4 regions of the Paenibacillus sp. J31R30 genome follow, and region 4 is predicted to be linked to each of the others. Evidence: riboswitches for the same ligand, from Rfam matches in the RefSeq annotation. Region 4 holds a riboswitch; each other region holds the start of a gene.
What was found. A riboswitch is a leader RNA that binds a small molecule or an ion and turns the genes downstream of it on or off. The one in region 4 is predicted to bind cyclic di-AMP.

Region 1 (4,463 bases), on a different contig from region 4:
CGAAAACGTATCAGTTTTATGCCGAAGATGTGCATGATTTCGCTTGGTCGGCTTCTCCTCATTTCGTCTATGTGGAAGAGCCCTTCTCAGCCCCACAAGTTCCCGGGGTCAAAATCAAGCTTTATCTCGATCCCAATCATCAAGATTTAAAGGATCGTTATATGTACGCTGCCAAAAAAGCGCTATCGCGCTATAGCCAGTGGTACGGAACGTATCCGTACTCTACGCTTTCCATCGTTGTACCGCCACCAGGCGGGAATGGCGCCGGCGGCATGGAATATCCGACCTTGGTCACCGCTTGGGGTGCCAGCGACAAAGATCCCGACTTAGAACTGGAGCGTGTCGTTGTCCATGAGATAGGCCACCAATTCTTCTACGGACTCGTCGCCAGCAATGAATTCGAGGAAGCCTGGCTCGATGAAGGCTTTACCTCTTATGCGGAAGATAAAGTCATGGAAGCTGAATATGGGGATGCCCCTAATTTACCTGTAGAATCCAGCTACATCACTTCACCTAACGGGCTGCAGAAAGAAGCTTGGGCCTACACAGGACATGATCAGTATGCGGAAAATGTGTACACACGCGGCAAGCTCGTACTAAAGGCGATTGAGCAGCAGGTCGGAACCAAAGTCATGGATAAAATTATGAAAACCTATTTCCAAAGATGGCAATTCAAGCATCCCTCGACGAAGGACTTCCAACAGGTTGTGGAGGATGTCAGCAAAACGAAATGGGATGACTTCTTCAATCAGTATGTGTACGGCGATATGATGATGGATTATTCCGTCGCGAGTGTCAACGTTCGGCCTCAGGGCACTAAGGGATCCGAGACTTACGAAAGTACAGTTCGCATTGTTAAACATGGCGGCAACTCGCCGGAGGTGCCGATTCAGTTCCATTTTGCAGATGGCACAACGCTTGATAAAACATGGGATGGCAAGGAAGGCAGCATCGAGTTCAAATTATCGCATACGTCCCCTGTCGACTGGGTGCGCATTGATCCCAAATACACGCTCATACTCGAAAATAAGCACATCAACAACTTTTATCAAACACAATTAAATACAAAGTGGCAAATCCGGTGGAATCTCGGCATTATTCAACTCCTGCAAGCCATATTCGGCTCAGTCGCCTGGTAAGGACATGGCTTACGTCTTATGACAAACTCAGCGTATGCTTACGAAGCCAGTTTTCTAACGAAAACTTTAAGGAGGGACCCTCGTTGGCCACCTATATCAAATCCGGCTTCAGGGCAGCTATGGCGCAGCCTTTTGCCACCATTATTTTGTTCCTGTATCAAATGGGTTGGGGTATTCTCTTGTATAAGCTAGTGCAGGGAATACTCGTCCCCCTCATGCATCGATTCCCTGGTGCTGAGCAGCCCAAGCAGGCTTTGCAAATCTTTCTAGCAGAAGGCCAGTTTCAATTACTCAAAACTGATCTTAGCTATTCTTATCTCTGGTGGCTCGCTGCTCTCTTATGCGCCCGCATGCTGCTAACGCCCCTCTTAAATGGCGGTGTTTACTATTCGCTCACGCACGCTCACCAGAATGCTGGCTACCGTTTCTTTCGCGGGATGAAGGAGCTCATGCTCCCTTTCCTGCTTGTGTATCTGATCCGGATCGCATTTACCCTGCTTCCACTGATCTGGATTTTCCCGAAAGCTACGTATATTCTAGGGCATAGCAGCTCCTATGAGCAGGTTGTTCTCAAGCTTCTGCCCTGGATTCTCAGTTTACTGGTCTACGGATTTCTCCTGCAGCTTCTGTTTATGTATGTCCAATTCGCGATCGCAGCCAAGTTAGGGATCACATCGACAGTCATCTCTTTCTTTCGATATTCGCTGCCGATTGTCGGACTTGCCATTACCCTCTTACTTTTCGCAGGACTATTGGCAGGTGTCACGGTCACAGCCACCTACTTGTGGGCAGGTCTGGTAGCGCTAATCATTTATCAGCTGTACCCACTTTTTCACATTTTCATCCAAATCTGGGGCATTTCTTCCCAATATCAGCTACTTTCAGCCAAAATATCCAATTAATATCCAGCAAAACAGCGAATAGGCAAACATTCTCCCCCTTCTCCTTGAGAAAGGGGCTTTTTTTTGTCTTTTTTCCGAACTATTCCACTTATTTTTAGCCTAATTTTTAAACTTAAAAGAGGAATTTCATTCTTTATGACGAATTACAAGGACTAGCATCAAAAAACCAAATATTTCATGCCGAATTCCTCAGTTTATGGGGAAACGGGGGAACCACTCCGGGTGAATTGATCTTGCAAGACAGGGATCATAGGGAACCTTCAACCGAACCCTCCAGCTAACCTCGTAGGCACCGGAAGGAGACAAGCAGTTGAAGAAATTTGTTGGTCTTGTTTTTAGTCTTGTTTTGTTTTTGAGTGTTAGTGTAGGAAGCGTTTTCGCGGCATCCGATATGGATAAAGCGGTAGACGAGCTTGTAGGAACGCCTTACAGATGGGCAGGAACGACAACCAAAGGATTCGATTGCTCTGGTTTCACGTCCTACTTATTCGGCGAATTCGGCATCGATCTTCCACACAGCTCCAAATCACAAAACGGCGAAGGCTACTGGGTTGACAAAAAAGATCTTCGTAAGGGCGATCTTGTATTTTTCAACACGGATGGCAGCGGTATCTCTCATGTAGGTATGTACCTCGGAGACGGTGAATTCGTTCACTCCGCTACGAATCAAGGTGTTGTGAAGAATAAGTTGAGCGAATCCTATTATGCGAAGCGATATGTATCCGCCAGACGTGTTCTGTGGGATGATATCTACAATCAACTAACTGCTGAATCCAAGTAATGTTCTCGGCACAGAATGAAGCCCTGCAAGCTTTGCTCGTAAGAGCGGCTTGCAGGGCTTCATTCATTTGAACGTGTGTATCGGCCACAAGATGAGTAAAACAAAGATAAGTAATAGCCCATGGGCTTTGAGGAAGGATTGGCTAGTATGGACACTTCACAAAATAGTACATCACCCCCATTTCCCGGTATTATACGATCCATCGATGAGATTAGAGCCGTTATTGGGGAGCCTCATCCTGCGGTTCAACATAAGGTTATTAATCAAATCGACGAGCACGCACGTGCGTTCATTGCAAAATCGCCATTATTCTTCTTCTCTACGTCGAATGCTAACGGCTCGAGCGATGTGTCTCCCCGCGGGGATGCCGCAGGATTCGTACGGGTTGTGGATGAACGCCGCCTCGTCTTCCCAGAAAGACTTGGCAATCGCCGACTAGACTCGATGCAAAATCTGCTGACCAACCCGGAAGTCGGTCTCCTGTTCATCATCCCAGGCGTCGAGATGGTGCTCCGCGTCAATGGCCGCGCTTGGTTGACGAAGGACGAGGAGCTGCTGTCGACCATGCAGCTAAACGGGAAGTCACCGATCGCCGCTGTCGGCGTCGAGGTGCAAGAATGCTTCGTGCATTGCAGCCGCGCGCTCAAGCTGTCGAAGATTTGGGATCCCGCTACATGGGTACCTGAGCAGGAACAGCCGGACGGCATGGATATGTTCCGCGCGCATGTCGCGTTGAACGGGATTGCGTTGGAGGATTAGGCTTAATGAGCAAATAGCCAAAAAGTGTAACTTGACATAGCATGTGAGCCATCCTATAATAACGGCATGTCGTTTTCTAGGGTTCCGCGGCGCATGTTCGCCGGCTGGTCCAAGGGAAAACACACAGCGGATACGCTGTGGTCACGGAGGGAGAAAAGCCCGGGAGTCTATCGCAGCAGTGCGATATTCCCGGGCTTTTCTTTGTTTTTTTTGTGGCACTGACGACATAATACTTACATGAAGGAGTGTTCATAATGGCATGGTTATACCTGGTCATTGCAGGTGTTTTCGAGGTGGTGTGGGCCATCTCATTGAAATTTTCCAACGGATTTACACGGCTCGTTCCCACGATTATCACGATTCTCGGGATGATCGTTAGCTTTTATTTCTTAGCTTCAGCCACGAAAACCTTGCCCATCGGAACGGCTTATGCCGCATGGACCGGAATCGGTGCTGTCGGCGCGATTATCATTGGCACACTTTTCCTCAATGAACCGATCAGCTTAATTCGTATCTTGTTTATGGTATTGATTTTGGTCGGTGTACTCGGGCTGAAATTCACGTCGGGGCACTAAGTAGTGTTAGGCTCTTACACCTCGCTCATCTGCGTAACAACATTGGCAATCCGGCGGAGGCGTGTCTCTTGCGTTTTCGCGTCCTCGACCTGTCGGACGAATTCTTTGCGCTTGGAAAAAGCCAGTGCTTCAAATCGCTGAGCGGCACCTTCTGCTTCAGACAAAGCGGCTTGAAGATCGGCTGGGACCTCTACCGTCCGAGGGGCGAGATCCAGCGCCAATGTGACCTCGACGGGGTCATCGGCCTTCAAGCCAGAGGCTTGTCTGTGGGCTTCACTGAGCGGAATCAGATATTCTCCCCCCATCA
Region 2 (4,463 bases), on a different contig from region 4:
GGACGATATTCTGTGGCTAGCCGAATACCATCGTGACCATTGCTCGCTTCGCCTACAACCTCTATGCCATCTTCTGTCCCGAGGACAGCTGCTAGTCCGATTCTGACCATTTCATGATCATCGACGAGTAGTACTTTGATTAAGGTGTCGTCCATTCGCTTCTCCCTCTCTATGTACAGTGCTAATTCTCGATCAATTGAGGATCGCCCGCTAATAGTGGTACTCGAATCTCGATACGTGTCCCTCGATCAGGTGCTGTGATGATATCGACAGAGCCGCCGATCTCGTTCACGCGTTCCTTCATCGACACGATGCCATAGGAAGTCAGTTTCTTCGCATCCAGCTCAAATCCAACACCGTCATCGCGGATCACCAAACGAATGCCATCCGAACGATGAAGCAGCTTCACTTCCAGCTTATTCGCCTTAGAGTGTCGCAGTGCATTCGAAAGCGCTTCTTGCACGATGCGGAATAAATGATCTTCAATCCCCTTGTTCAAGCGGATTTCCTCATCCATATCCCAAGTGATCGCCATCGGAACCTTGGCTGCCAGCTCTTTCAAGAGCTCCACAAGGCCCTCGGACAATCGTTTGCCTTCCAAATGAATCGGCCTCAAATGCAGCAATAAGGCTCTCATTTCGGATTGTGCGACAGACGCCATTTCTTCAATCAGATGAATTTGCCGCTTCGCTTTCTCGAAATCCTTATCCAGCGTACGTCCTACGGCTGTTGCTGTCATCGAGATCGCGAACAATTGCTGGCTTACCGCATCATGCAGCTCGCGTGCCAAACGCTGACGCTCTTCAATGACTGCAGTAAGCTTAGCTTTCTCAGTAAGCTCAGCGTTACTATTCGACAATCGTTGGAGAGAGGTTACCTGCTCTTCCCATCGCTTCATAATTCGACTGAGTTGTTCACCTAAACGCCCGATCTCATCATCGTCTCCGTTTTGGAAGCCTTCTCGGGCAAATGTTCCTTTTTCTAATAAAATCATTGTCTCCATCATCGGCTCAAGTCTGCGAGTCACCTTCGAGCTGTTCCAGTAACCGAACACCGCCCCAATCACACCTAGAATCGATAAAGCCATGAACGAGAATTTGACACCCTGCTGCCAGCTGGCAAAGGGCTCGATCAAATGTCTTGAATTCAAGAAATATAGCATAGCGCCGAAAACAGCGAAGCTAAAGAGGATCGATTCCCCCATGCTGCGCCATATCATATTCGTTAAACGTCTCTTGTAGCCGTCCACTTGGTGATGTACCCCCTCCAGCCGTTACAATACTTTAACCTTGATATCTCCTACGATGAAAGAGAGCACGAGTTTCACCCGATGGTCGCAATGTTGGTAATTCTCTGATTGCCATACCACTTTATTCATCACACCTGCCTCACGTTGCTCGGCTACATGAAGCTGACCAAACATCACGGAAGCTGTAACGGAAACGCCAATATCATCGGGTATCTTTATATCAATATCTCCTACAACGCCCTGTAGGATGACTGTTGTTTCCTTTTGTTCTAGAATCGCCAGCGAGAGATCAATGTACGTTTCTCCCACCAAGTACCATGTCGAGGTATTCCGTAGAATCCAAGGCTCTCGGCCGAGGCGTATGCTGTCTACAATCTTTTGCTTTTGTGTATATGTCTCATCCTTATGAACCTGCTTGGATCGAATGAAAAATAAACCTAATGAAATCAACACAACCGAAATGGCAATTGTAACATGATCACCAAATAAAATGACGGCACCGATCCCCATCAGCACATAACCCTTGCGTTCTTTGCGTGAACGAACACGATGAATGCCCAGCAATATAAGGATTATGGCCATAATGGGAAAAAAGCCTACGGTATGATCCAGAAGCAAAAAAACACCGGCTCCAATCAGCACAAGCGCTGTATTCCGGCTGCGGTTATTTTTCGTTTCTTCTCCCATCGATGCACCTCCTCTGGCTGCTGCTCCATGTCTTTCGTTCATACGATTCCTAGCATACCATAAGAATGGACGACCTCCAAGATGCAAATCCTTATCGGACAAGGCTTTGCAATTCATGGAGGTCACGATCATGGCTATTTTTTGCTGCGCGGGTCGTGCTGATTGTGCTGATCTCGCGAGCGCTGCTCTTGCTGCCACTCGTGCTGCAGCTTGCTGCGCAGCGCGCGCAGCTCATGCTGAAGGTTGCCTCCGGCTTCCTTCAGCGTTTCCTTCGACAGGCGGCCCGCCACGCGGAGCCCCTGCAGCGCCTCCCGGCCGAGCTCGCGGCCGGTGACCTCCAGCTCGCGCCATGTGTCGCGAGCCTCTTTGCTGTGCAGCCCGCTGCGCGGCTGCCCAGCCTCGGCTGCGTGCCGGGCACGCTGCTCGCGCAGTTCCTCTGCGAGCGCCAGGCACAAGTCCTGGCTGCTCGCGTACTGCGCGCGATAGTGCTCGCCAGCGGCTTCCTCGCGCAGCTTCTCTTGCAGTGCGAGCCGCGCGAGATCCTCTTCGCCTGCGCGCATCGCCAGCTCGGCTTGCTCGCCGCGCAGCTTCGCCATCTCTTCCGCTCGCGCGATATGGCTGCGCAGCCCAATCGTTGCCTGGAGCGCCTCGTCATAGCGCTCCTCCAGCTTGATTATGGTGCTGTCCTCAAAGGCACCTGGATTCGTTTTCCCGATGGTCTCCTGCCAGACGGTTTCTGCCATTTTGCCAATTCGATCAAATATATTAGTAGGATCAATTTCCCGATTCTTATTGTTCATGTCAATCGCCCCTCATCCTTCATCATACTCCTATCGTAGCTCAATTTCTGGCAGTCTAAAACCGACTATCGACTGTTTTTGAACCTAGACCTAAGTCCAGTATTTTGATCTCGACCATATTTTGGTCGTTGTTTGAGCCTGTCTGCAATGATAAAATATTTGAAGCCGAGTCTGGTGCGTAAATTAGGCACTAGTACGGGGGACGAAATACTTGGGGTGAATATTTGCTTCGGCTTGGAGCAGACTAGGGAGAACCTTCTTCCCGAACCCGTCAACTAACCTCGAAGGCTCATGAAGGAGGATTACCAATTGAATAAGTTTACCAAAGGGTTAACTAGCCTTGCCGTTACACTGTCGGTATTGGCAGGAGGCTTTCTTTCCCCATTTTCGGCTCAAGCAGCTGAAATGGAAGTGAAAGTGCAAGTCAATGATGACCTGATTCATTTCCCAGATGCACAGCCATTTTTGGATGGCAACCACACGACCCAAGTTCCACTTCGGTTCGTAACCGAGAAGCTTGGTTATACCGTGAACTGGCAAAAAGATGGAAATCAAATTAAGGTAACATTAAATAACAACAAACATACGATTACCTTGGTATCCGGGGAAAAAGAAGCCAGCATTGATGATGCACCAGTCGTCTTAGATGGAGCTTCCCAGTTTCAAAATGGGCGCGTTTATGTGCCGCTACGATTTCTTTCCACAGCTGCAGGGGTCCCTGTACAGTGGGATGCTAGCAGCAATATCGCCATTTTAAACAAAGATGGCGGACATCATGCACCTGACTATGACATTTTCGAGTCCACAGCTTATTCAGCAGATCCTTCTGAAAATGGCGGATACGGGGCCTTTGATTACATGGGCAACCCGCTTGCGATCGGCACAGTTGCTGTTGATCCATCCGTAATTCCACTAGGTACGAAACTTTATATTGAAGGTTATTCTTTTAGTGGGCTTCCTCAAGGCGGTATGTACGTGTATGCCACCGATACCGGCGGCGCCATTAAAGGAAAGAGAATGGATATCTTTGTTCCAGGTTCGAGAAAATCCTTAAAAAGCTTCGGCATTCAGAAAATTAAAGTGTATCATATCCCCAATTAATAGTAGACGAAAGCTGCCTTGAGAATTCTCTCAAGCGCAGCTTTTTTCGTGGGTGAATGTTCCTACGGATAGCGGGCATTCGTCCAATCAACGGATATCCCCCGGTCATATGCTATATAGTGTTTAACCCATATCATTGATAACCGGAGGGGATACTATGTCAGCTGTAGGCAGTTGTGGCACGCCAGGATACGGAAGTTCTGCAGGCTTAATTCTTGTTCTTTATGTACTGTTGGTCATCATTCTTGCTACTTTCTACTAAGACTTATACCCCAATGAGCTTTATACAAATAGGCCCGCCTGTTGAAGCATCTAATTAGAGCTTCAGCAGGCGGGCTTCATTTATTTAAAATCGATACCACTTGTTCGTTGTGTCAGGATCTGCTCAAGATGACCTCCAATATAAGCTCCCGCTTCCATGGGAGGTGTTCCGCCGCGATGGATGTTCGAAATGACCATTCGATCCGAATCCGTTCTTCCTGTTCTTGGTTGGTAACACATGTAGGCGCTTAATGATTCCGCTGTTACAAGACCTGGCCTTTCGCCGATAAGCAGCACTAGACATTCTGGTTTCAGCAAATCACCTATGGCATCCATACAGCCTACCCGTCCTCGATTTACATATA
Region 3 (4,463 bases), on a different contig from region 4:
ATTAAACGTAGATCGGCTTGGAGTAGAATAGTAGTCCTAAAAAAAACCACTCCATTTTATCGGGAGTGGTTTTTTTACTACAAATAAGCACGTTAAATAGAAGTCCTAGGCAGAATCTCACTATACGTGCAAATCTCTTCTTTTAAAGGAGACGTACGTGACAATCGTAAGTCCTACAATTACGATTGTAGAAATCAGGACATACACGGCATCGAATCCACCGCCATACATGACATTTTTCGCTTCATAATATTTAAATGGAGTTACATATTTCAAGAATGTCAGCTTATCGTTGAAGTCAATGGCAATCGATAATATGAACGTGAAGAGCATGATGCCTGTTGACAAAGAGGCTGCCTTTTTGGCATTTTTATAAACGGCTGCAATGGAAGTTCCAATGACCAGGTAGATCAGCTGTAGAATAAACATACCCACCATGACGATGGTGATATCCCCATTTACGGCCTCCCCTTTGCTGTAAGCCCCTACAATCAACAGACTCGAAATCCATGACACGAGATTAAAAATAAGAATGTTCACTAAAGCGCTTAACAGTTTATACGTGATGATTCCATGTCTGGATAAAGGCTTCACGAATAAAAACTCCGCCGTCTTGTCCCGCTCCTCTTTCGCGATGATATTAGCACCAAGCATAGTCGCATGTATCGTTGCCATCAAAAGGAAATAGAGCACCAGGATACCGAAATAGCCGCTAGCCTTCGATAAATCCAACGCGCCTGCTCCCATAATAACCTGGAGGGACTTCGGCATTTCTGCCATCAGATCATTAATCTGACCGTTCGCTGCCGTTGCTTGATACTTGTTCATGCCACTTACTACTAGAAAAATGAGTCCTAGGCTCCAAAAAATCATCGATTTTCGAAATGTCTTCATTTCTCGCCAGAAAATATTCAAATGCTGTCCCCTCCTTTCACCCTCATGTTATACGGCATGAACATCCTTTTTCGTGTAGATGAAGTAGCTGGCCGCAATCGAAACGCCGATAATCGCGATGGCTGCAATGACATAAGATGCTTCATAGCTGGCATGCGCAAGCATGTATTTCCCGTTGAAGTATTTAAATGGCGAGAAATAACGTTTGGCTCCCTCCCCATCTACAGCAACGATCATCCCGATCACGAAAAAGGCAAACACCGTACCAAGACTGACGGATAAGACGGCTTTTATTTTAGAAAACACGACTGAAACGATGAATCCTATCGCCAGAAACATCAGCTGGATAAACAGTAATGTGAATGAAATCAATAGAAATACGTTCACGTCGAAATCAACCGTTTTTACTTGAAGCGCCATCAGATAGGCTGCAATTATATAGATCACACTCGTGATCACTAATGAAGCGACTGCCGCTAATAGCTTGGAAGTCAATATTTTCGTACGTGTTACGGGTTTCGTAAGAAGAAAGTCTGCTGTTTTCTCACGAACTTCCTTGGAGAGTATCGACGTTCCCAGAACCATGGCTTGAATGGCTCCGCAAAGCGTAATGTACATAAAGATATACATATAGAATCCAAGTAAGGTACCAAAGGTCTCGATTTCAATACCCAGCGCTTTCCTGACCCCTTCGGGATACCCCTCTAGAACGGAAGAAAATTCAGCAAAATCCTTAGAGACGGAAGGAAAAAGGGATAAGAATAAGACGATGACAGCAATTAAGGAGCACGTCCACGTGATCGTGGATTTCCGATAAGCTCTCAATTCATGAAGAAATATATTCATCCCTCTTTACGCCTCCTTCTCATAGTAGTGCATAAAGATCTCCTCTAGATCAGGCTCTTCGATCCACAAATTATCAATTTCAATCTCAGCAATTTTTCGCATCACTTGATTAATGTTGCCTTTAAATAAGAAGCTGGTTGTCTGTCCTTGGACATCAATGTTGTTGACCCCGGTCATTTTGAAAAAATTAGGGTCGAGTGTTTGCGCAGTATCAATTTTAAAACGCTTAAAATTGTTTTCTTTTAACGTGCTGATCTTCTCAACCGTCACAATCCTGCCTTCCTTAATAATCGCGACTCGATCACATAGTCTTTGCACTTCACTCAAGATGTGAGAGGAAAAAAGAATCGTAGCTCCCCTTTTATTCTGTTGTTCGAGCAATTCGAAAAACTTCTGCTGCATGAGCGGATCCAGTCCACTTGTCGGTTCATCCAGGATAATGAGCTTAGGATCGTGGAGAAGCCCTTGAACGATGCCCACTTTCTTCTTGTTTCCCAAAGACAGATCATCAATCTTCTTCGTAACGTCTAGATCCATGATCTCAGCAAGCTCTTTGATTCTTTTGGTGCAATCTTTCTTGTAAAAGCTGGCCGAATACTTGAGTAGGTCGATCACTTTCATGTTGTCATAATAAAAAACTTCGGACGGTAAATAGCCGATTTCCTTCTTAATTTCTGGCGCAAACTGGATGCAGTCTTTCCCGAAAATCTTAGCACTGCCGCTTGTTGGAAAAATTAGAGACAGCAGCGTTCGAATCGTGGTTGATTTCCCAGCCCCATTCGGTCCAATAAACCCAAAAATCTCCCCTTCTTCGATCGTAAAACTAACATCGGTTATGCCTCTTGCATTCCCATAGGTTTTGGTCAAATTATTGATTTCAATGGCATGCATGGAAAGGCCTCCTCAAATTTATAAGGTTAAAAGCAAGCAAAAAGAAGCCCTAAGCATAGAGAATCTCTACGCTCGGGCTTCTTTACATAAGAAGGCGAGTGTGCGGTTCTCTCTCAATGCACTACGAGGTTAGCTGTCGGATTCGGACTTGAGAGCGTCCTACCTAATGCTTGCGAGCATCAGGATTCACCCCATGAAGCCATCTGTTGCTTATACGGCTTCGATTGGTTCCCCCGTTTCCCTAATGGGAATTAAGTGGTTTAATTTTACAATAAATCAACTTGTCGTAATGAATCTTACGCCGTTCTCTATCGAATGTAAAACGTAGATTCGCCTTTAATTCTTGCTTATTTGACTTTGGCAGTCAATGAAAGCGCATTCATCAAATGGTGACGTTGATTATCCCATACTTTGCTACTTATTACGTGTTATACAACCGCCGATACTCCTGTGGAGTCAATCCGATATGCTCACGGAAGCGCGCAATAAAGTAGCTGCTCTGGGAAAAGCCGATATGCTCGGCCACTTGCTTAATGGTCCATTCGGTAGACATGAGCAGTTGCTTGGCTACAACAAGACGACATTCAAATAGCCACTCCATCGGAGTCCGCCCCATCACCTCGTGAAACATCCGACTAAAATAATAGGTACTGAAGCCTGCCTGCTCGGCCATTAGCAGAAGCGCTAGCGGCTTCGTGCAGTGCGTACGAATATACTCCGCAACTTCTCTCATCCGTGCTCGCTTATCCAGTATGGTTGCTGTTCCATGTGTCTCCGCACGTAAGGCAAGCTCAGCAAGCAGTTCATAGAGCTTTACAGCCAATTGCACCTCGTTCCGATCAATAGGGGATGCTAGCTCCAGTAAGCCCTCGGTCAGTTGTTGGAGCTTGGGTAAATCACCATACGTAAACAACCACACAGCTGAAGTGCCTTGATCGTTCAACAGCCTGTCGAGTCCCTCACCTGCAAGGTGTACCCAGAATACTTGCCAAGGATCATTCGGATCTGCTCGATACTCCTGCTCGAGACCCGCCCCGTAATAGAAGCCCTGTCCTGCTTCCAGACAGAATTCCTTCCCGTTCACTTTAATATAGCCTTTACCGCTTAGCACGATATGCAAATTGGCTTGTTGCAGCTGCCCCTTAAACCGCCGCTCCTGATGTTCGGGGAATTCCGCATATTGACCAATCATATCCGGATACACCGTGTAGTGTTTGTACATAGGCTCCGGTAATACATAGTGGATTTTCATATGTCCTCCAAAACGCAAGAATCTGATACATGGTGCAAAATGTTAATATATACATAATATTATAAAGAAATATAATGAGTACATAAAGGATTTTAAATAACAATAAATTACTATGTCAATAGAAACGAGGATGTTGTTACTTATGGAAAAGACCATTCCGGGAGACAAATTTGATCTAGGCGTGTGCTACTATCCTGAGCATTGGGCGGAGCAACTATGGGCAGATGATTATAGGAGAATGCGGGAAATTGGCTTTACCATCGTGCGAATGGGTGAGTTTGCATGGAATATTTTTGAACCTAAAGAAGGGGTTTATGCCTTTGATTTGTTCGACCGCGCAATTGACCTGGCTCACGAACATGGACTGAAGGTCATTCTCGGCACTCCGACGGCAACCCCACCCGCTTGGATGAGCTATAAATACCCAGAAATTCTGAATGCTACCTATGAAGGCGTGCAGTTTCAGCACGGGGTGAGACGTCACTATAATTACAGCAGCCCTGTTTATCGCGAATATTGTGCGAAAATTACCGAAGCTATGGCAACTCATTATGCGAACTACCCTGGCGTCGTAGGCTGG
Region 4 (4,463 bases):
TTCATATGGAGGTGGCACATGTCCACTTAAGCACTTCATTTGCGCACACCAAATAAGCGTTACTCAACAGAGCAAAGCCTATTCATTGCTGCTTGATTGTACTGATCAGTCAACAACTAATGAACACGGTTCATCCGCACAATTCGATAATAGAGCTGCCCGCTTACCTCTTGCTCCACTTCCAGATAGCCTTCCGTATGGACATAATCACCCAACATATAGGTGGAAGCGTCTGCAGAATCGGCATGTGTAAGAAAGAGTAGTGCTACTTTATCATCTCCAACTACAAATCCAACCTGATCCTTCACCTGAAACTTCTCAAGAATTTTGCCATGGTGGGATCTCACGATATGATGAAACCGCCAAGTCCCTTCCTCATTCACGATAAAATAAAGCACACGATTTCGATGCGCATTGCTAAACTCTCGCGTCACACCGATCATACACACCTTCTCACCAATGCGTAAATACTCATCGATGATGTACGATTTCAGTCGCAAGCGGTTTGTATTTTTGCTATGAATATACGCTTCCATCTCATCTATGGAGCGCTGATCCTTCGGATCCTGCTTGGTCGCGTAGAATACTTCTTTAATAAACGTATCCGTTTGGAATTGCCTTGCCCCTTTGAAATGGTTATAGGTTTGAAAAAAATGCCCAATCACTTTCCGGATATCTTCCGGTATGGCAGGACCCGTTTCTACGCTATACATGCGATCTGCTCGACCCGACAATTTAATTTTATGAAACCAGCTTTTCAAGACACTAACTTGCATGTCGCACGCGTCACCTACTTTCTTCCAACCATTTTTCCATTATAGGCTATTATTCTCAAAAATTCGATAAAAATCGCAGATATTCGAGCAAAAAAAGAGCATCTGCCCGCCATGCTTCCCATTGTGAAAGACATGACGAACATATGCTCTTGAACAACCTTGCTGTTACTTGTGTTAGTCGTTGGCTTAAAGAACGCGTTTTGCGCCTACATATCTGGAGCTCCAGTAAGAGCTAGCGAGACTATCGACCACTACACCTCTGGACGTCGTTGAGGAAATGAATTGATTATTTCCCACATAGATGCCCACATGATTGACGATGCCTGAAGCAAAGAATACAAGATCTCCTTCTTTTAAATCCGTCACTCTTGCACCCGCTTGATCATACATCTGCACAGAGGTGCGCGGCAATTCGATGCCTTTGGCCTCGTACACATAGCGAACGAATCCAGAGCAATCGAAGCCCTTGGGTGTAGTTCCACCCCATCGGTAAGGCGTTCCTTTAAAAGTCGTAGCTGCTTGGATAATTTGAGCCGATACGCTTGGCTGAACGACCTTTGCTGCTGGTGGCGGTGCAATCCAAGCTGGCTTGTGGGACTTACCGTCCTCTTCCACGATGGCGATTTTATTCGCATCATTCCACGCAATTGCAGATCCAAACGTCTCTGTTACAAAACGCAAAGGAACGTACGTGCTTCCCTTAACCAACGTCGGACTGCTCTCTAATTCAACCAACTTACTGTTGACAACCGCTTGCTCTTCGTCCGTTGTTAGTTGAATCGCCTGCTCCTCGTTCTTCAACGTAACGACAACTTCATCGCCTTGCTTCGCCCAGCCCACTTGATAGCCTAACTTCTCCGACAGTACGCGCAATGGCACCTGTAGTGTACCTTCCGTGTCAATAAACGGCTGTACCTCAGGGAATTGCACCAATTCGTCATTGACTTGAACCTTCACCGAAGAGGTGTCTGTCGACGCTTGTGCTGATGGAGCGTTGAACATGGAGATGGCTGCACCCACAAGAACGCATGAGCAAATAACACTTTTTGTAAAAAGTTTCAAAACATTGTCCTCCTTGAAGCCTCCGAGGTTAGTTGACGGGTTCGGGAAGAGGTTTTCCCTAGTGCGCTCCATTAGCCTAAGACTAACTGAGCATCCATTCACCCCAAGTAAAGAAGTCCCCCGTACCGGAGCTTTTGATGCTCCGCGATTCGGCATTTTTTGTCTATGTTAGACTAGCATAGTTCGTTTTGGCCTGACAACCTTTGCGCGGTGGTAAGTGTTTCCTTTTCGAGCTGTGACACATGAACAAAAGCACCTCCAGAGATTATTGACCCTGGGGCGCCCTTATATTTACTGCCTATATACCTCTGCGTACAGAGTGTTCTTGCAGGGCCTAAAATCTTTTTCCGTCAGCGGACGAGGATAACTCATGATGTGGAGAGGTAATTCCGGTTGCCCTTCTCTGAGAGGAGGCTGCGCATAAGGAAATAGGTTCAAATGAAAGCCGCACCGCTCATAAAATTCAATTCTCCGCTTGGCATCTGACGTATTCGGCGGCTCGACTTCAAGTACGATAGGCGTTGCAGCGCTGCCCATATAAGTCGTCAGCATACGTTTGCCTACCCCTCCGCCCCGAATCGCGGTATGGACTGCGATATGCTCCACAAATCGGAACGTTCCGAAGTTCCAACTTGCCAAAAAGCCAAGCAATTGTCCCTGAGCATCTCTCTCGACATCAATTCGGTAGTTAGGATGAGCTAGGAGCGCTCGCTGCCCTTCATATGTTCTTATCTCCGTCACAGGAAAAGCGGATTCCATCAGTTCGAATACATCTTCAAATGAATCAACTAACTCCATCGTTGGCATCTCCTTTCCTAGTAGGGTATCCAACATTACCTTCTGAACATGCAATACCTTACCATTTTGAGAAAAAAGCATGTGCCGCAGTATGAAAGCCCCCTGGTAACGCATGTCCCATGAATGGGTGAACCTCAATCGATTTATTCTCAGACGAGATCCGATTATAGGCAGCAAAAATAGTCTCAGGCAAGCAGGTCAAATCCTTCAGACCTACACTCACATGTACGGGCTGCCCAATACGATCCCCTAAGTTCATAATATCAAAATAGGATAATGTCTTCAGAACGTCCGACAAGCGGTCTGGGAATCTTGTAACGAAATCAGCAGCCTCACTAAGGGAGCTGACGGATTGCAAAATGCCCATATCCATATGACATAGATTAGGCACATGGGCAACTACTGCTCGAATGCGCTTCTCGAGTGCAGCTATGAGCAGCGCAAGTCCGCCACCTTGGCTTCCACCGAAAACGAATACCCGTTCATTGTCGATTTCAGGCTGCTCCATAGCACAACGCACAGCGCGTAGTGAATCAATCGCGACCGCGCGATAATAGCTCTTCTCTGCATCCAGGATACCCTGTGTAATCCAACCTTTCGTCATTCCGTACTCCTGAGGCAGCGTGTTCCCGCTATCTCCACCTTGCCCGCGTACATCAACCGCAAGAACCGCATACCCCATAAGCAACCAAGCTGCATGATCTTCGGGTTTTCCCTTTGAGCCCGTGTAGCCGGGGAACGTGACAACACAGGGAGCCTTCTTGAGGCTAGATTCCGCATGAGGCAGCATCAGCCAGGCATGGATGGGTGTCCCTTCAGCGCCCTCTAATACAATTTTGTTAACTACCGCTTGTACGAAAGGAGCTTCCACCTGCTCCCTCGTATAGGATATCTTGCGAGTTGCCTCCTCGCATGTCCTCACCCAGAATGCAGCCAGATCAGCAGGCGCCGTTAGCTCCGGCCGAAACTGATGCAACCCCTGAATACGATTTTCAATAGCGTTCATGTTGGCCAAACTCCTTCTACTGTTTTCCACCATTTTAGCCCACGCGCACAGAAGCGTCTATTGAAAATAAGAAAAAGACCACCCGAAGGTGGTCTCTCTTGCTTGTAAGCGGGCGGCGGGAATACTCCAAATGCTTATTATAAGGCTTCCTACGGAAGCAACTAGTGGTATATTTGGACGCTCGTCCTATTTAGCCTATGCTCAGATGTGTGTACGGACGGTCGAACCATCTTCGGGCTCTCTTCCCATCCTAGCTTAAATAAAAAAGACCACCCGAAGGTGATCTTATTTATTTAAGCGGGCGGCGGGAATCGAACCCGCGCGATCAGCTTGGAAGGCTGAAGTTCTACCATTAAACTACGCCCGCATATAAAAAAATCTAAAGTGGTCGGGACGACACGATTTGAACATGCGACCCCCTGCTCCCAAAGCAGGTGCTCTACCAAGCTGAGCTACGTCCCGTAGTGTAGATAAAGTGTAAATGGCGCGCCCTGAGAGATTCGAACTCCCGACCTTTTGATTCGTAGTCAAATACTCTATCCAGCTGAGCTAAGGGCGCAAATATTGGAGCGGAAGACGGGGATCGAACCCGCGACCCTCGCCTTGGCAAGGCGATGCTCTACCGCTGAGCCACTTCCGCATACGGTTTTTCTTACTCGCTCAGCAAGTGTTTCTCTGAGGCGACAAGGAATAATATATCAGGTATTCGTAACAAATGCAACTATTTTTTCATTCTTTTTATTATTTAATGAAAACGCCGCCAAATGGCAGCACTTCACGAGCAATGCGTCGCAGCAAGCTATCCGATTTCATATGCTCAT

Region 1: it holds a riboswitch for cyclic di-AMP, as region 4 does, so the genes downstream of both, AC58QO_RS18880 (C40 family peptidase) here and AC58QO_RS31710 (C40 family peptidase) in region 4, are expected to answer to the same signal.
Region 2: it holds a riboswitch for cyclic di-AMP, as region 4 does, so the genes downstream of both, AC58QO_RS23180 (stalk domain-containing protein) here and AC58QO_RS31710 (C40 family peptidase) in region 4, are expected to answer to the same signal.
Region 3: it holds a riboswitch for cyclic di-AMP, as region 4 does, so the genes downstream of both, AC58QO_RS21910 (ABC transporter ATP-binding protein) here and AC58QO_RS31710 (C40 family peptidase) in region 4, are expected to answer to the same signal.

Annotation. Positions count from the first base shown of each region.
Region 1 is NZ_JCAUAV010000005.1:25,233-29,695, forward strand. Features, by position in the region: gene AC58QO_RS18870 (M1 family metallopeptidase) at 1-1,139, shown strand, start outside; gene AC58QO_RS18875 (hypothetical protein) at 1,223-2,041, shown strand; cyclic di-AMP (ydaO/yuaA leader) riboswitch at 2,210-2,348, shown strand; gene AC58QO_RS18880 (C40 family peptidase) at 2,352-2,822, shown strand; gene AC58QO_RS18885 (MSMEG_1061 family FMN-dependent PPOX-type flavoprotein) at 2,970-3,581, shown strand; guanidine-I (ykkC/yxkD leader) riboswitch at 3,647-3,749, shown strand; gene sugE (quaternary ammonium compound efflux SMR transporter SugE) at 3,836-4,156, shown strand; gene AC58QO_RS18895 (YdeI/OmpD-associated family protein) at 4,171-4,463, opposite strand, start outside.
Region 2 is NZ_JCAUAV010000008.1:21,472-25,934, reverse strand. Features, by position in the region: gene AC58QO_RS23200 (response regulator) at 1-155, opposite strand, end outside; gene AC58QO_RS23195 (sensor histidine kinase) at 182-1,249, opposite strand; gene liaF (cell wall-active antibiotics response protein LiaF) at 1,274-1,936, opposite strand; gene AC58QO_RS23185 (PspA/IM30 family protein) at 2,071-2,736, opposite strand; cyclic di-AMP (ydaO/yuaA leader) riboswitch at 2,890-3,041, shown strand; gene AC58QO_RS23180 (stalk domain-containing protein) at 3,046-3,837, shown strand; gene AC58QO_RS23175 (YjcZ family sporulation protein) at 3,995-4,099, shown strand; gene eutC (ethanolamine ammonia-lyase subunit EutC) at 4,180-4,463, opposite strand, start outside.
Region 3 is NZ_JCAUAV010000007.1:17,436-21,898, reverse strand. Features, by position in the region: gene AC58QO_RS21920 (ABC transporter permease subunit) at 121-915, opposite strand; gene AC58QO_RS21915 (ABC transporter permease subunit) at 943-1,740, opposite strand; gene AC58QO_RS21910 (ABC transporter ATP-binding protein) at 1,747-2,631, opposite strand; cyclic di-AMP (ydaO/yuaA leader) riboswitch at 2,735-2,899, opposite strand; gene AC58QO_RS21905 (AraC family transcriptional regulator) at 3,053-3,883, opposite strand; gene AC58QO_RS21900 (beta-galactosidase) at 4,026-4,463, shown strand, end outside.
Region 4 is NZ_JCAUAV010000020.1:3,873-8,335, reverse strand. Features, by position in the region: gene AC58QO_RS31715 (hypothetical protein) at 117-776, opposite strand; gene AC58QO_RS31710 (C40 family peptidase) at 963-1,838, opposite strand; cyclic di-AMP (ydaO/yuaA leader) riboswitch at 1,841-2,003, opposite strand; gene AC58QO_RS31705 (GNAT family N-acetyltransferase) at 2,130-2,636, opposite strand; gene AC58QO_RS31700 (acetylxylan esterase) at 2,695-3,642, opposite strand; tRNA gene AC58QO_RS31695 (tRNA-Gly) at 3,939-4,009, opposite strand; tRNA gene AC58QO_RS31690 (tRNA-Pro) at 4,028-4,104, opposite strand; tRNA gene AC58QO_RS31685 (tRNA-Arg) at 4,125-4,201, opposite strand; tRNA gene AC58QO_RS31680 (tRNA-Gly) at 4,208-4,282, opposite strand; gene AC58QO_RS31675 (AIM24 family protein) at 4,384-4,463, opposite strand, start outside.